DNA from 3 places in the Metabacillus sp. KJ11-3 genome. Region 1 is predicted to be linked to each of the others. Evidence: predicted binding sites of a transcription regulator. Region 1 holds the regulator's gene; each other region holds the start of a gene.
The links. The regulator LexA, encoded in region 1, represses DNA repair genes until DNA is damaged. The targets are predictions, from matches to a motif close to CGAACATATGTTCG.

Region 1 (4,292 bases):
TTAATACTTCAAAAAATATCGTTTCTGCTTCAAAACTTCCATCAGAAGAGAGTTCAAGATGCCGGTTTTTCACAATAAGGGTAGCGTTTCCGACATTTCCTTTTAATGCAATCTTATGTATATGATGGAACATTTGATAATCTGTACGTTTTGATAAATGTGTTCCTAGTAATTGATGTATAAATAAAGCTGGTATTGGTTTTGAAATATACTGAATTTGTTTTTCGATTGTACTTCCATGAGCTGAACGAGCTGTTGTCCAGTGAAAGTCTTGAAACAGATGGTAGATTTTTGATTCCCGCCCAAAATAGTGACTTGCAAACTCTTCTTCTATTAAATAAATATAATAGTGTCTCACCATTTCACTCTCCCCAACCATTCTATTTCTCTCATTATATAAGAAGTCAAAAGAAATAATTGTCTTAAACTGGAGAGATAAGGCACTATTTTTGTCGAACAGCTATAGTTTGAATCTGGTTAAACATCAGTTTCAAAAAGGAAACAGGAGGAATAATGGCCCTCCTCCTGTCATTAATGAAGATCTTTCCTTCTCTCATTTTTGATTTTTTGAGGTGTTACATCATTCCCATTTGGATCAACAACTGTAACTCCTTTAAGTGTAGTTTTCATAGAAGAGCGAAAAGCATCTAAATATTCCCTACGTAATGCCTGTTGTTCAACCTTTTCCTTATCCGTTAAGCCTTCTGTCTTTGATTTCTTAGATAATTTATTTATTCGATCTATTTTAGATTTTGGTAACATCATTTTACTCCTCACATTATTAATATATACTCAGCACACTGCGTAAATAATTTTTGGATATAAGTATTGTCACAAATGTCATCATACTAAATAGAGAAGAAAATAACAACTTTCTTAACTTATGTATCATCTAAATTTCGGTGAGTTTTTTCGAGGTGCTCTTTGTATCTTCTATGGACTGTCGCTTTGCTAACATCAAATCCTAAACCTCTCAGTGTTGCAGCTATTTCCTGAAATGTTAGCTTCTTATCTCTTAGTTTAATGATTTCATCAATTGGTACCTCTATCTTCTCACGTCCTCCTCCCTGTTCTTGATTCTTTAAATTATCCTGAGGATTAAAACCATTTTCTATCGCTCTCTGCATTCCTCTTTTAATCTTGTAATTTGTCAGCTTTCTTTGAAATTCTTCTACTGTTGCAAGAATACTCAGTATCATTGAATCTGTTTCGGATAACTCAGGCTCACCTTTTTCATTTAAGGTGAATACTGTGGCATCAAATTTCTTTATTTCATGTAAGAGTGCAATTTTAGCGTGACCTCGTCCTAACCGAGTATCGTCCTGAACTAATAATACAGATGCTTTCTTGTCTTTTAACAATTCAAGCGCTTCAATAATCCCATCACGATCAACATCAAATCCACTATGCCTTTCTTCAATTACTTTAATAACCTCCATACTGTGAGTTTCCGCTAGTGTAAGAAGCTCTTCTTTTTGTCTATCAATTGAAGTATCCTGTGTATCTTTCTCTGTACTAACACGACAATAAATAATTGCTTTCATTTCTGTCACACCTATCAATTCATTCTTTGTTGTTTTATTCGCTCGCTATCTGTTGAAATTGTTGGAATTCTTCCTTTTGTATTGGTACAAAAACGATGTCCCCTGGAGCTATGGTAGTTGAATGAATATGATTTTTTTCCTGAACCCATTTGACAAACTCTTGTTTCGAAATACTATGTTTCTCTTGAAGCTGATCTGCAATCGACCAGAGACTATCACCCTCTTTAATTTCGACTTGGTGATATTTTTCTAAGCTGTCTGTTTTATTTGTATAAGTAATTCCTGCTGTAATGGCTAATAGAACAACAAAAAAAGCTAGTATGTAAGATAAAGATTCTTTTTTCATAATAACACCCCGTAAGAATATTTGTTCGTATTTATACTTAAAGTATAAGACGAACAACTGTTCTAGTCAAGCGTTTTTTTCGAACTTATGTTTGTATTTATAGGTAAATGATGCTATAATAAACATAAATTAGAGGATCCGAGGTGTCACAGAGGATGACAAAACTATCAAAAAGACAACAAGATATTTTAAGCTTCATAAAAGATGAGGTCCAAAAGAAAGGATATCCACCTTCTGTCCGTGAAATTGGTGAAGCTGTAGGTCTGGCATCAAGTTCAACTGTCCATGGACATTTAGCTAGATTAGAATCCAAAGGATTAATTAGAAGGGACCCAACAAAACCTAGAGCAATTGAGATTTTAGAAGAAGAAACACCCCATATTCCAAAGAGTAACGTGGTAAATGTTCCGGTTATCGGAAAAGTCACTGCTGGTCTTCCTATAACTGCTATCGAAAATGTAGAAGAGTATTTTCCTTTACCCGATCGCTATATTTCGGAAGATGAACATGTCTTTATGCTAGAAATTATGGGTGAAAGTATGATTGAAGCCGGTATCTTAGATGGAGACTTAGTGATTGTTCGCCAGCAACAGACCGCAAACAATGGTGATATTGTTGTCGCTATGACAGAAGACGACGAAGCGACATGTAAAAGATTTTTTAAAGAAAAAGATTATATTCGTCTGCAACCTGAAAACTCTACAATGGAACCTATTATTTTACGAAATGTAAGTATTTTAGGTAAAGTAATTGGCGTTTATCGTACAGTACACTAGGCTTATCTTAAAAGATAAGCCTTTTCTTGTTTTGCTCTAAATACAAAAAAGCCTCAACAATAGTCGAGGCCTTCTCTATTCTATTAATACATTGACATGTATTGTTCTCTTTCCCATGGGTGAACTTGAGTACGGAACATATCCCATTCGATTTCTTTCGCTTCAATGAAGTGTTCAAATAGGTGCTCACCTAACGCATGTTTCATTGTGCTATCAGCTTTTAATAAATCTAGTGCCTGAGCTAATGTTGCCGGTAAATCCACGATCCCATTTTCAATACGCTCTTCTTTTGACATAACATAAATGTTGCGGTCAATTGGTTTTGGAGCTTCAAGATTATTTTTAATTCCATCAAGACCGGCTGCTAATAGAACACTCATTGCTAAATAAGGGTTTGCTGCAGGGTCAACGCTACGTACTTCTACGCGTGTACTTAGGCCGCGAGATGCTGGAATACGAATTAATGGACTTCTGTTTTGCGCAGACCAAGCAACATAACAAGGTGCTTCATAACCAGGGACAAGACGTTTATATGAATTAACCGTTGGGTTTGTCACTGCTGTAAAGGCAGGAGCATGCTTGATTATACCTGCAATAAATTGTCTTGCGGTATCACTTAATTGCAAGTCTCCATTTGGATCTAGGAATGCATTTTCACCTTTACTGAATAAAGATAAGTTACAGTGCATACCTGAACCATTAACACCAAATAAAGGTTTTGGCATAAATGTAGCATGCAAACCATGTTTGCGAGCAATTGTCTTAACAACTAGCTTAAATGTTTGAATATCATCACATGCTCTAATAGCAGAAGCATATTTAAAATCAATTTCATGTTGCCCCGGTGCCACTTCATGGTGAGAAGCTTCAATTTCAAAGCCCATTTCTTCTAGTTCTAGAACGATATCACGACGGCAGTTTTCACCAAGATCAGTCGGTGCTAAGTCGAAATAACCGCCATTATCATTAAGTTCCAGAGTCGGCTCACCTTTTGCATCTAATTTAAATAAGAAAAATTCTGGTTCTGGCCCTAAGTTGAAATCAGTAAACCCAAGTTCTTCCATTTCAGAAAGAAGACGGCGTAAGTTATTACGTGGGTCTCCTGCAAACGGAGTTCCATCCGGATTATAGATATCACAGATAAAACGTGCTACTTTTCCTTTTTCAGCTGTCCAAGGGAAGATTACAAATGTATCTAAATCTGGATATAAATACATATCGGATTCTTCAATTCGTACAAACCCTTCAATTGAAGAACCATCAAACATCATTTTATTATCTAGTGCTTTATCTAGCTGACTTGTTGGGATTTCAACATTTTTGATTGTTCCAAGAATATCCGTGAATTGCAATCGGATATATTTTACATTATTTTCTTTTACCAAACTCACTATATCTTCTCTTGAATATTTAGCCACCCTTAAAATCTCCTCTCCAATTTCAAAAAGTTTATATTCAATTTTTAATTGCTACTACATTAATTAGTGGAAAAATCTCGACATGTCTCCATGTCTTAATGTAGGTCGATTAAAACGACCCGCTTGCATGAGCTCGGATTTAAGAAGCTTACGTAACTCTGAATCGCTTATATCAGGTTTTTCAACTGTTTTAGGTTGCTCTTGTTTT
Region 2 (4,292 bases), 360 kb from region 1:
AAGGGATATTCCTTTTTCAACAGAAAAGATAATTTTTCTGGTTCTGATACAGTTTCACCAGCGTTAACTCTTTCTATCGTGTAACGAAGATGGCGAATTAATCGTAGATAATTCACACTGTCCCGGTCCACTTTCACCTTAAGTGAATCCTCAATAACCTCAGTTAAAAGGCTTATTAATTGTGAATATTGATTAACTTCAGATAATGGTTTATTAGAAATTGCGCTATGAATATGGAGAGCAATAAACCCTATTTCCCCTTCCGGCAAATCAACAGATAACGACTTATTTAAAAACTGTATAACATCTGTTGCCAGCTCATATTCAAAAGGATAAAGAGATTTCGTTTCTAACAAAAAGGGATTTTTCAAATCCATCCCTTGTTGCAAACGCTTTAAAGCAAAAGTTATGTGATCGGTAAGTGCGATATGGATGTGTTCATTAAGCGGCTTTTCCACACGCTCAAAAATATACCGAATAGCATCTTGAACAACTTCGAGCATGTCTTCATCAATGTCTGATAATAACATTTTATATTGCTCTTGTTCTTTTTGGTTTGTAAGCACAAACATTTTTTCATAGCTCTGCTCTTGAATAATGTCACCGTTCTTTTTACCAAAACTTATACCTTTACCTATCAATACCACTTCTCCGTAAGAGTCATGTGAAGCGATCAACACATTGTTATTTAATGTTTTTTTATTTTAAAGGACTCCTTCACGAAATCCACAACTCCTTTACATTCAATCTTACATATCGTACAAAAGTTAAGCATGGACGTCAATGAATTTGTCGATTTTTGTAGTAAAGAATTATTATAGTGATTATAATACAATGGAATTATTTTTTTATATCACTTTACACCTGTAAATTACTAGTTATTATGAGTAGGGTTCCGCTGTACCGTACATTTATTTAGGAATAAAATCAAAAGCTGGGGGAAGCTATAGAAGAGGTGACTACATGCGAAAATCAATGATCATGATTCAGCTATTTTTTTTATAGGATTAATGACATTAAACAACGCTCGAGCTGCAGAACAACCAGACGTAAAAGTGCTAGATATAGAATCTAATTCTGTTATACTTGAGAAAGAAAGCTCATTATTATTTGATCGTGAAGTTAAAAAAGCAATAGAAGGTATTAAAAATATTACAATTCAAGCAAGCCCCTTCCTAAAAAAGGGTATCTCATTAGAGTTCCTTTAACCAATTCAGTAAAGGTAAAAAATAAATGGTTTGATGACTTTATTTCAGAGGCATTAATTATTTATAATGTAGAGGATAAAACCCAACATAGACTTATTTTATATAATGATGAAAATACACCAGTCTTTTTTGACATCTATTTTGAATTCACAACCCTATCTAAAGAATTAAATTTAGCAATGAACGGTAAATAAGATACAATGATACTGCTACATCTCCCAGTTTGTGTTATAATTAAATCCGGATTGACCGTGGATGTTGCCGCATCCACAGTCTGCAGTTTCTTATTGGACCAAATCTTGTGACATAAGTAGACCTTTTTCATAGGGTCTATTTTTTTTGTGAGAAGGCTAAAATAGCGATAATTAATGAGGCGAATGTAAACATTGAAATTAAACTTTCATAAATCGTCAACAAGCATCACCTCCTTCCAGAAGGGGCTTGTTCGATCCTAATGAAACTGCAACCTAATTGTACCATACGACGCCTAAAATTAGAACACACGTTCTTACTTTGGTAATATTAGCCTACATCATACCCTTTTGATCACCACTTTTGGCTTTTTTACTTCATCTATTATATTTGAAGCAATTTTTACTTTTGCTAAAATTCCTTTTAGCATCTCATCGTCGTCTGCATTTTTATTTAGATATATTTCTGAAAAGTCTTGAATAGCACTAGCTAATAATTCAACAGCCCTTTCCTGTTCACTTTCTTTTATTCCTTTATTATCTTTAACATAATGTCTGATCATTTCATTGGTTATTTCCTTAATTCTCCTAGCTTTTTCGATAGTTGTCATTCTCTCTCCCCCATCCATCATTAATATATTTTTTCACGGATTACTAATATCCATCATACGCTATACAATGTTCAATTATGGCAGAAAATAATAAGAATGTATGTTTGTATGTATGGATAAAAGAATGTATGTTCGTATATAATATAAAGGAATACATTGGAGGTGGATGAAATGAATTGTTTTTTCACACAGAGCCTGGAGCAAAACCATCCGATCACGATTATTTATATTGCTAAGGATCGTTCAATTACTCAAAGAAAAATCATCGTAAAGAAAGTCACACCAAACAGATTAATTGCATACTGTTTACTTCGCAGGCAAATAAGGACCTTTTCAATTGATCATATTTTATCAGCAGGAATCCAAACTTCTTCAAACGCTGTATAACCTTATACTAATTACTTCGACATGTAGCCCTCTTTCCTCATTTTATATTTCCCAATAGCTTGTCTATAGGTTTTACCCTGTGTTATTGGGGTAATACATAATTGAGCGCGTTACCAGTGACATTACCTATAACAAACACAGCTAGACGCATAAACACGTGGCGCGGCCTAGGAGCCGCAACGATATAAGAGAGGCAGGGCTTATATCATAAAGGCGTCAATAAATTTCCCTTTAAAAAATTCCTCCATTTACATAGGAATTAAAACAAAAAAGAGGCTGGTCAGTACGCTAAAAATCATACGTACTGGTCAGCCTCTACCAACGATTAACAACTTTTTTATATGGACAGCTCTTTAGAAAGTGTGTACACACCTTCCTGGATTGGATCCCTTTTCTTTAAAATTTCAATAATATCATGATCTACAATTTCCTGTTTTTGCATTCCAATTGCCCTACCTGATTTCCCTTCCAGTAAAAGCTCTATCGCTTTTGCTCCTAATCTAGATGCTAATACACGATCAAAGCAGGTTGGAGTTCCTCCTCGTTGAATATGCCCTAAAACCGAAATTCTTGTTTCCAATTGATAATTACTCAATAATTTTGCTGCAAGCTCACTCGCGGAACAAACACCTTCAGCCAACACAATGATGGAATGTTTTTTTCCTCTTTCAATTCCTTTTTTCAGCTTTGCAACTATATCTTGAATTTCATACGTTTTTTCAGGAATAATAATGGACTCCGCTCCTACAGCTAAACCAGAAAACAAGGCAATATCCCCGGCGTGCCGCCCCATTACTTCAATTATAAACGTACGATCATGAGATGTAGCAGTATCTCTTATTTTATCAATACTATTAATCACAGTATTTAACGCCGTATCATATCCAATAGTATAATCTGTTCCCGGAATATCGTTATCAATTGTTCCAGGCAAACCTACACAAGGGAACCCTTTCTCTGATAATTTCGCAGCCCCTCGATATGAGCCGTCACCACCGATCACAACAAGTCCCTCAATTCTTAGCTGTTTTAACTGTTCAATTGCTTTATATTGGGATTCATCCTTTTTAAATTCCTCAGATCTAGCAGAGTATAAAATCGTTCCACCTCTGTGGATAATATCACCTACTGATCCAAGTTCCAGCTTTTTCATTTTTCCTTCCATTAGTCCAGCGTATCCTTGATAAACCCCATATACCTCTAAACCCTCATAAATACCTTTTCTTACTACAGCTCTGATTGCCGCATTCATCCCTGGTGAATCTCCCCCACTTGTTAGAACAGCTATTTTCTTCATGTAAATCCCTCCATTCAAAAAACCATTTATATATATCCAGAAAGTAACAAATAAGCCTTAGTTATAAATCTAGTTTTATTTCATTTTCAATAAATATATTCACCAATAGGGAATGTATAAATCATTTTTCCACCAAATAATTCCTTCATTATAGATTTTCCTATTTTTCTTTTTCTAATCAATAGTCTTCTAAAACGATTTACAACCATAATGGTAACTTGTTTAACTCATTGATATAAAGTAAGGAAATAAATATTTAGTACCTAAAAAAGGTGATAAGAACGTTTTTAACGCTCTTATCACCTTTTATCTTTTCACTGGGCGATAGCCTGCTTCTACCGCTTCTTTCTCTGTACAAAATAATTCTTCAGGCTTTGTCACATTGTAGGAAGGAGATTGCACTGTATGATAAATTTTTTCTCCTTTTGAATTTATGTTTCCTTTAATCGTACAACCAGAATTAACTGTATCGTCATTTTCAATTTGTGTTTCATCTTGAAAGCCATTTTCTGACGCATAGTTTTCAAGACTCCAAATCCCTACTTGTTCATTTTGGGCTTGTTTTTGAATTTCCTTAAATTCATCAATATATTTTGTA
Region 3 (4,292 bases), 1.4 Mb from region 1:
CGCAACAACAACAAATGCAAATGCCGGGTGCAGGTGGTCAAATGTTTGGGATGCCTAATTATGATCGTGAGGAAGATGAAGATTAAAAATAAACGTGAAAGCAGGAGTTCTCTTACTCCTGTTTTTTTCATTTCCCATAAATTTAATCGTGTTTCCGATAACTAACAGAGTCATCTCCCTTGTTAAAGTACAAGATAGTATTGAGCATGTCTTAAGCTCATAACTCTTGTATGTATATTCCAGGGAGGTTGTTGTTTTGACAAAAGGTAAAAAAGCTGCAGCTTTTACTGCAATTGCCCTTTTAACAACTGGTTTAACCGCTTGTAATGGAGATCAAGGTGCGTTAGAAAATACCAGAAACACTAATCAAGCTCAACCGATAGGATACTATACAAACGAAAATACAAATGGAGCAGATAATGAAGGTCCTGTTACTGAGATGATGGATGGAATGAACGATGGTGATAATAGAAATCATTATTTTCGCCAAGTAAATAATAGAAATAACACCCGAGATATAAGCAATCCAACAGTTCCACTAGGAGACAGGGATGCGGGTCTTGTTCGTGATAATCGCTACAGTAACGGTGATGCGAATTATCATAGACATTTAAATGAAGTTGGTTATTATAATCGCGGTGATGGCGAGGCTGCTCAAAAAATAAAAAATGCGGTTGAAAAAATGGACAATGTTGATAACGCACGAGTTGTGGTAACTGACGATAATGTGTTAGTGGCCGTTGATTCTAATGATAAAAATGATCAAGATATGAAGGAGAAAATTACAAGTCAAACTCGTAAAATGGCCAATGGAAGAAATGTTCAGGTTGTAACGGATGAAGGGACATTTACCCGTGTTCGGAACATCGATAATGATATTCAAAACGGAGTCGATAAAGATGTCATTGATACTGATGTGAACGAATTACTAAACGATCTTGGAAATGCTGTTCAACGTCCTTTTAATGGAAACAACCGCTAATATAAAAAGCAAGAGGCCTTTGCCTCTTGCTTTTTATATTAGTTTTGGTTTCTTTTGGTTAAAACTTCTACTAATGGCTACAATAATAATGATTGCATGTGAATTTATATGAATGAGGTGAGATAGATGAGAATGTCTTATCACAGTCACATCCTAACTGTATGTAGTTTTGTTGTTTTTCTCCTTAGTAGTTTCGTAAGCATTGATACTACCATACCTGTTATGGCAGAAGAAGATAGTATTCAACATCCTTTATCTGTAAAAGTAGTGTTACAAAGAAAATACTTAGATGGAGAGATAAGTGAAGAAATTATCCTGGAGAAAGCAACTTCTATAGGGGAAATAGTGGAAAAGTATTCTGATTGGATACTACTTGATCATAATAAGGAGAGTATAGTATTTCAAAGTAAAGTTGATGATATATCACCATTGTTAAAAACGAATGGATATTTTGGCATTACTGGTGACGGTATATTTTCGATTTTTAATGGGAGACCTGGTTCCAATGATATTATACAATCATTTTTTCAATTAGATGTGGAGAAATTAGAGAGCCACAAGCACGATGAGTTAATGGAAGGAATAAGAATTGAATCAAAAGATCAATATCTTGAAGTGTTAAAAATATATGAAACATATTCAAAGATTGAAAAGAAGTAATAGTATTATGAACGCTAATCTGAGAGATAAATATCGGGTTAGCTTTTTTTGTACTTCATGAAAAATTAACGATCTTGGAATACAAACTAACTGCTTTTAATGGTATGATATAATAATGAGAACAATTGTGCGCTGATGAAAGAAATTAATTGACACAATGAGGTACAGTCGCAAGAGGTGAGGAAATGATTGAATTTGTTAAAGGATTTGTGGATCATATCACTCCTGAGTATATCGTGATCGATCATCATGGAATTGGATACCAGATACATGCCCCAAACCCCTTTAGTTACACAAAAAGTCGTAAAGAAGAAACGATTGTTTATACATATCAACATGTGAGAGAAGATCTAATAGCGTTATACGGGTTCTCTTCCAGGGAAGAAAAAGCTTTGTTCATGAAATTATTGAACGTAACGGGTATTGGACCGAAGGGAGCGTTGGCTATTTTAGCATCTGGTAATCCCTCCCAGGTGATTGAGGCAATTGAAAATGAAAATGACACATTTTTAGTGAAATTCCCCGGGGTTGGAAAAAAGACAGCACGTCAGATTATTCTGGATTTAAAAGGAAAGCTTGCCGATGTCGCTGCCTTATATTCCCCTGATCTTTTTAACCATGAAGAAATAGAGTATAAAGAGTCTGCAAATCATGCATTGAACGAAGCGATAGAAGCGTTGAAAGTGCTGGGATATGCTGAACGAGAGATTAAAAAAATTGTTCCATCCTTACAAAAAGAAACGTTAACAACAGATCAATATGTAAAAAAAGCATTGCAAAAGCTATTAAAGTAAGGTGATAACATGGATGAACGCCTTGTTTCGGGTGAAGCGGATATACAAGAATCCTATATAGAACAAACCTTAAGACCACAATCACTGTCACAGTATATTGGTCAAGATAAAGTAAAGGAAAATTTAAGGGTGTTTATTGAAGCAGCTAAAATGCGGAGTGAGACACTTGATCATGTACTTTTATATGGACCACCAGGTTTAGGGAAAACAACATTGGCAACAATTATTGCCAATGAAATGGGTGTTAATATAAGAACTACTTCCGGACCGGCGATCGAGAGACCGGGGGATCTGGCAGCCGTATTAACTGCTCTCGAACCTGGTGATGTGTTATTTATTGATGAAATTCATCGTTTGCATCGATCAATTGAGGAAGTTTTATATCCTGCAATGGAGGATTTTTGCTTGGATATCGTCATTGGTAAAGGATCAACGGCAAGATCTGTCAGGTTGGATCTCCCTCCATTTACGTTAATCGGTGCAACAACAAGAGTAGGCCTTTTAACAGCTCCGCTTCGTGATCGATTTGGTGTTTTAAGCAGGCTGGAATATTATAATGAGAACCAGCTAGCTTATATTATTGAAAGAACGGCTGATCTCTTTGGTATTGGTATGGAACACGAAGCAGCGATAGAAATGGCCAGAAGATCAAGAGGTACACCACGAATAGCCAATCGACTTCTTAAAAGGGTAAGAGATTTTGCACAAGTAACGGGTGAAGAAACCATCTCAACCGTATTAGCTGTGGATGCACTTGAACGTCTTCAGGTAGATAAGCTTGGTCTTGATCATATCGACCACAAATTACTTTTAGGAATTATTGAGAAATTTCGTGGTGGACCGGTTGGAATTGATACAATCTCGGCAACAATAGGAGAAGAATCACATACAATTGAGGACGTTTATGAACCCTACTTATTACAGATAGGTTTCCTGCAACGAACACCTAGGGGAAGAATTGTTACAGATCTCGTCTATAAACATTTTCAAATGGAGGCCCCTCATCATGATTGATTTTCCAAAAGTATTAATGATTATTGGCGGAATCCTTCTGGTTGTTGGATTTTTTCTACAGTTTATTGGAAAACTACCAGGTGATATTGTGTTTAAGAAAGGAAATACGACAGTCTTTTTCCCTATCGTAACCTGTATTGTCGTCAGTATTATTCTTTCCTTTGTTTTCTCGTTTTTTGGTCGATTTAAATAAAAAAGAACAATAAAGGTAAATAAGTAAGTTAGAAATTAGGTGAATGGTTTGAAAGTAGAATTATTTGATTTTCATCTTCCTGAAGAATTAATCGCACAAGTTCCATTAAAAGAACGTGATGCGTCAAGACTAATGGTTCTTCAAAAAGATAATGGTGAGCTTAAACATGAATCGTTTAAATCAATTATTAATTATTTGCAAGCTGGTGATTGCTTAGTATTAAACAATACCAGGGTGATGCCGGCACGTTTATTCGGAACCAAGGAAGATACAGGTGCAAGCATCGAAATATTATTACTAAAGCAGCAGGAAGATGACATATGGGAAACACTGGTGAAACCTGCTAAAAGGGTAAAAGAGGGTACTATTATTTCATTTGGTTCCGGTAACCTGAAAGCAACCTGTGTTGGAACAAGTGATCATGGCGGACGTTTGCTAAAGTTTGAATATGAAGGTATTTTTTATGAAGTGCTCGAGAAATTAGGAGAGATGCCTTTACCACCTTATATAAAAGAACAATTAGATGATCGTGAACGTTACCAAACTGTGTTTTCACGTGAAATTGGTTCTGCAGCTGCTCCAACTGCTGGGTTGCATTTTACAGAGGAAATTCTTGACCAGTTAAAAGAAAAGGGAGTTCATATCGCCT

Region 2: the regulator LexA is predicted to act here: its motif matches at 2,132-2,145, upstream of AC0L8O_RS13975 (WYL domain-containing protein).
Region 3: the regulator LexA is predicted to act here: its motif matches at 1,761-1,774, upstream of ruvA (Holliday junction branch migration protein RuvA).

What each region holds. Positions count from the first base shown of each region.
Region 1 is NZ_CM147865.1:2,387,725-2,392,016, forward strand. Features, by position in the region: gene sirA (sporulation inhibitor of replication protein SirA) at 1-361, opposite strand, end outside; gene AC0L8O_RS12180 (DUF896 domain-containing protein) at 532-762, opposite strand; gene AC0L8O_RS12185 (YneB family resolvase-like protein) at 882-1,544, opposite strand; gene yneA (cell division suppressor protein YneA) at 1,579-1,890, opposite strand; gene lexA (transcriptional repressor LexA) at 2,046-2,666, shown strand; gene glnA (type I glutamate--ammonia ligase) at 2,750-4,084, opposite strand; gene AC0L8O_RS12205 (MerR family transcriptional regulator) at 4,148-4,292, opposite strand, start outside.
Region 2 is NZ_CM147865.1:2,746,813-2,751,104, forward strand. Features, by position in the region: gene glcT (glucose PTS transporter transcription antiterminator GlcT) at 1-680, opposite strand, end outside; gene AC0L8O_RS13965 (hypothetical protein) at 1,011-1,208, shown strand; gene AC0L8O_RS13970 (hypothetical protein) at 1,741-2,010, opposite strand; gene AC0L8O_RS13975 (WYL domain-containing protein) at 2,182-2,397, shown strand; gene pfkA (6-phosphofructokinase) at 2,735-3,694, opposite strand; gene AC0L8O_RS13985 (thermonuclease family protein) at 4,001-4,292, opposite strand, start outside.
Region 3 is NZ_CM147865.1:968,019-972,310, forward strand. Features, by position in the region: gene AC0L8O_RS04950 (YhcN/YlaJ family sporulation lipoprotein) at 257-982, shown strand; gene AC0L8O_RS04955 (BofC C-terminal domain-containing protein) at 1,109-1,642, shown strand; gene ruvA (Holliday junction branch migration protein RuvA) at 1,828-2,436, shown strand; gene ruvB (Holliday junction branch migration DNA helicase RuvB) at 2,446-3,450, shown strand; gene AC0L8O_RS04970 (DUF2905 domain-containing protein) at 3,443-3,643, shown strand; gene queA (tRNA preQ1(34) S-adenosylmethionine ribosyltransferase-isomerase QueA) at 3,692-4,292, shown strand, end outside.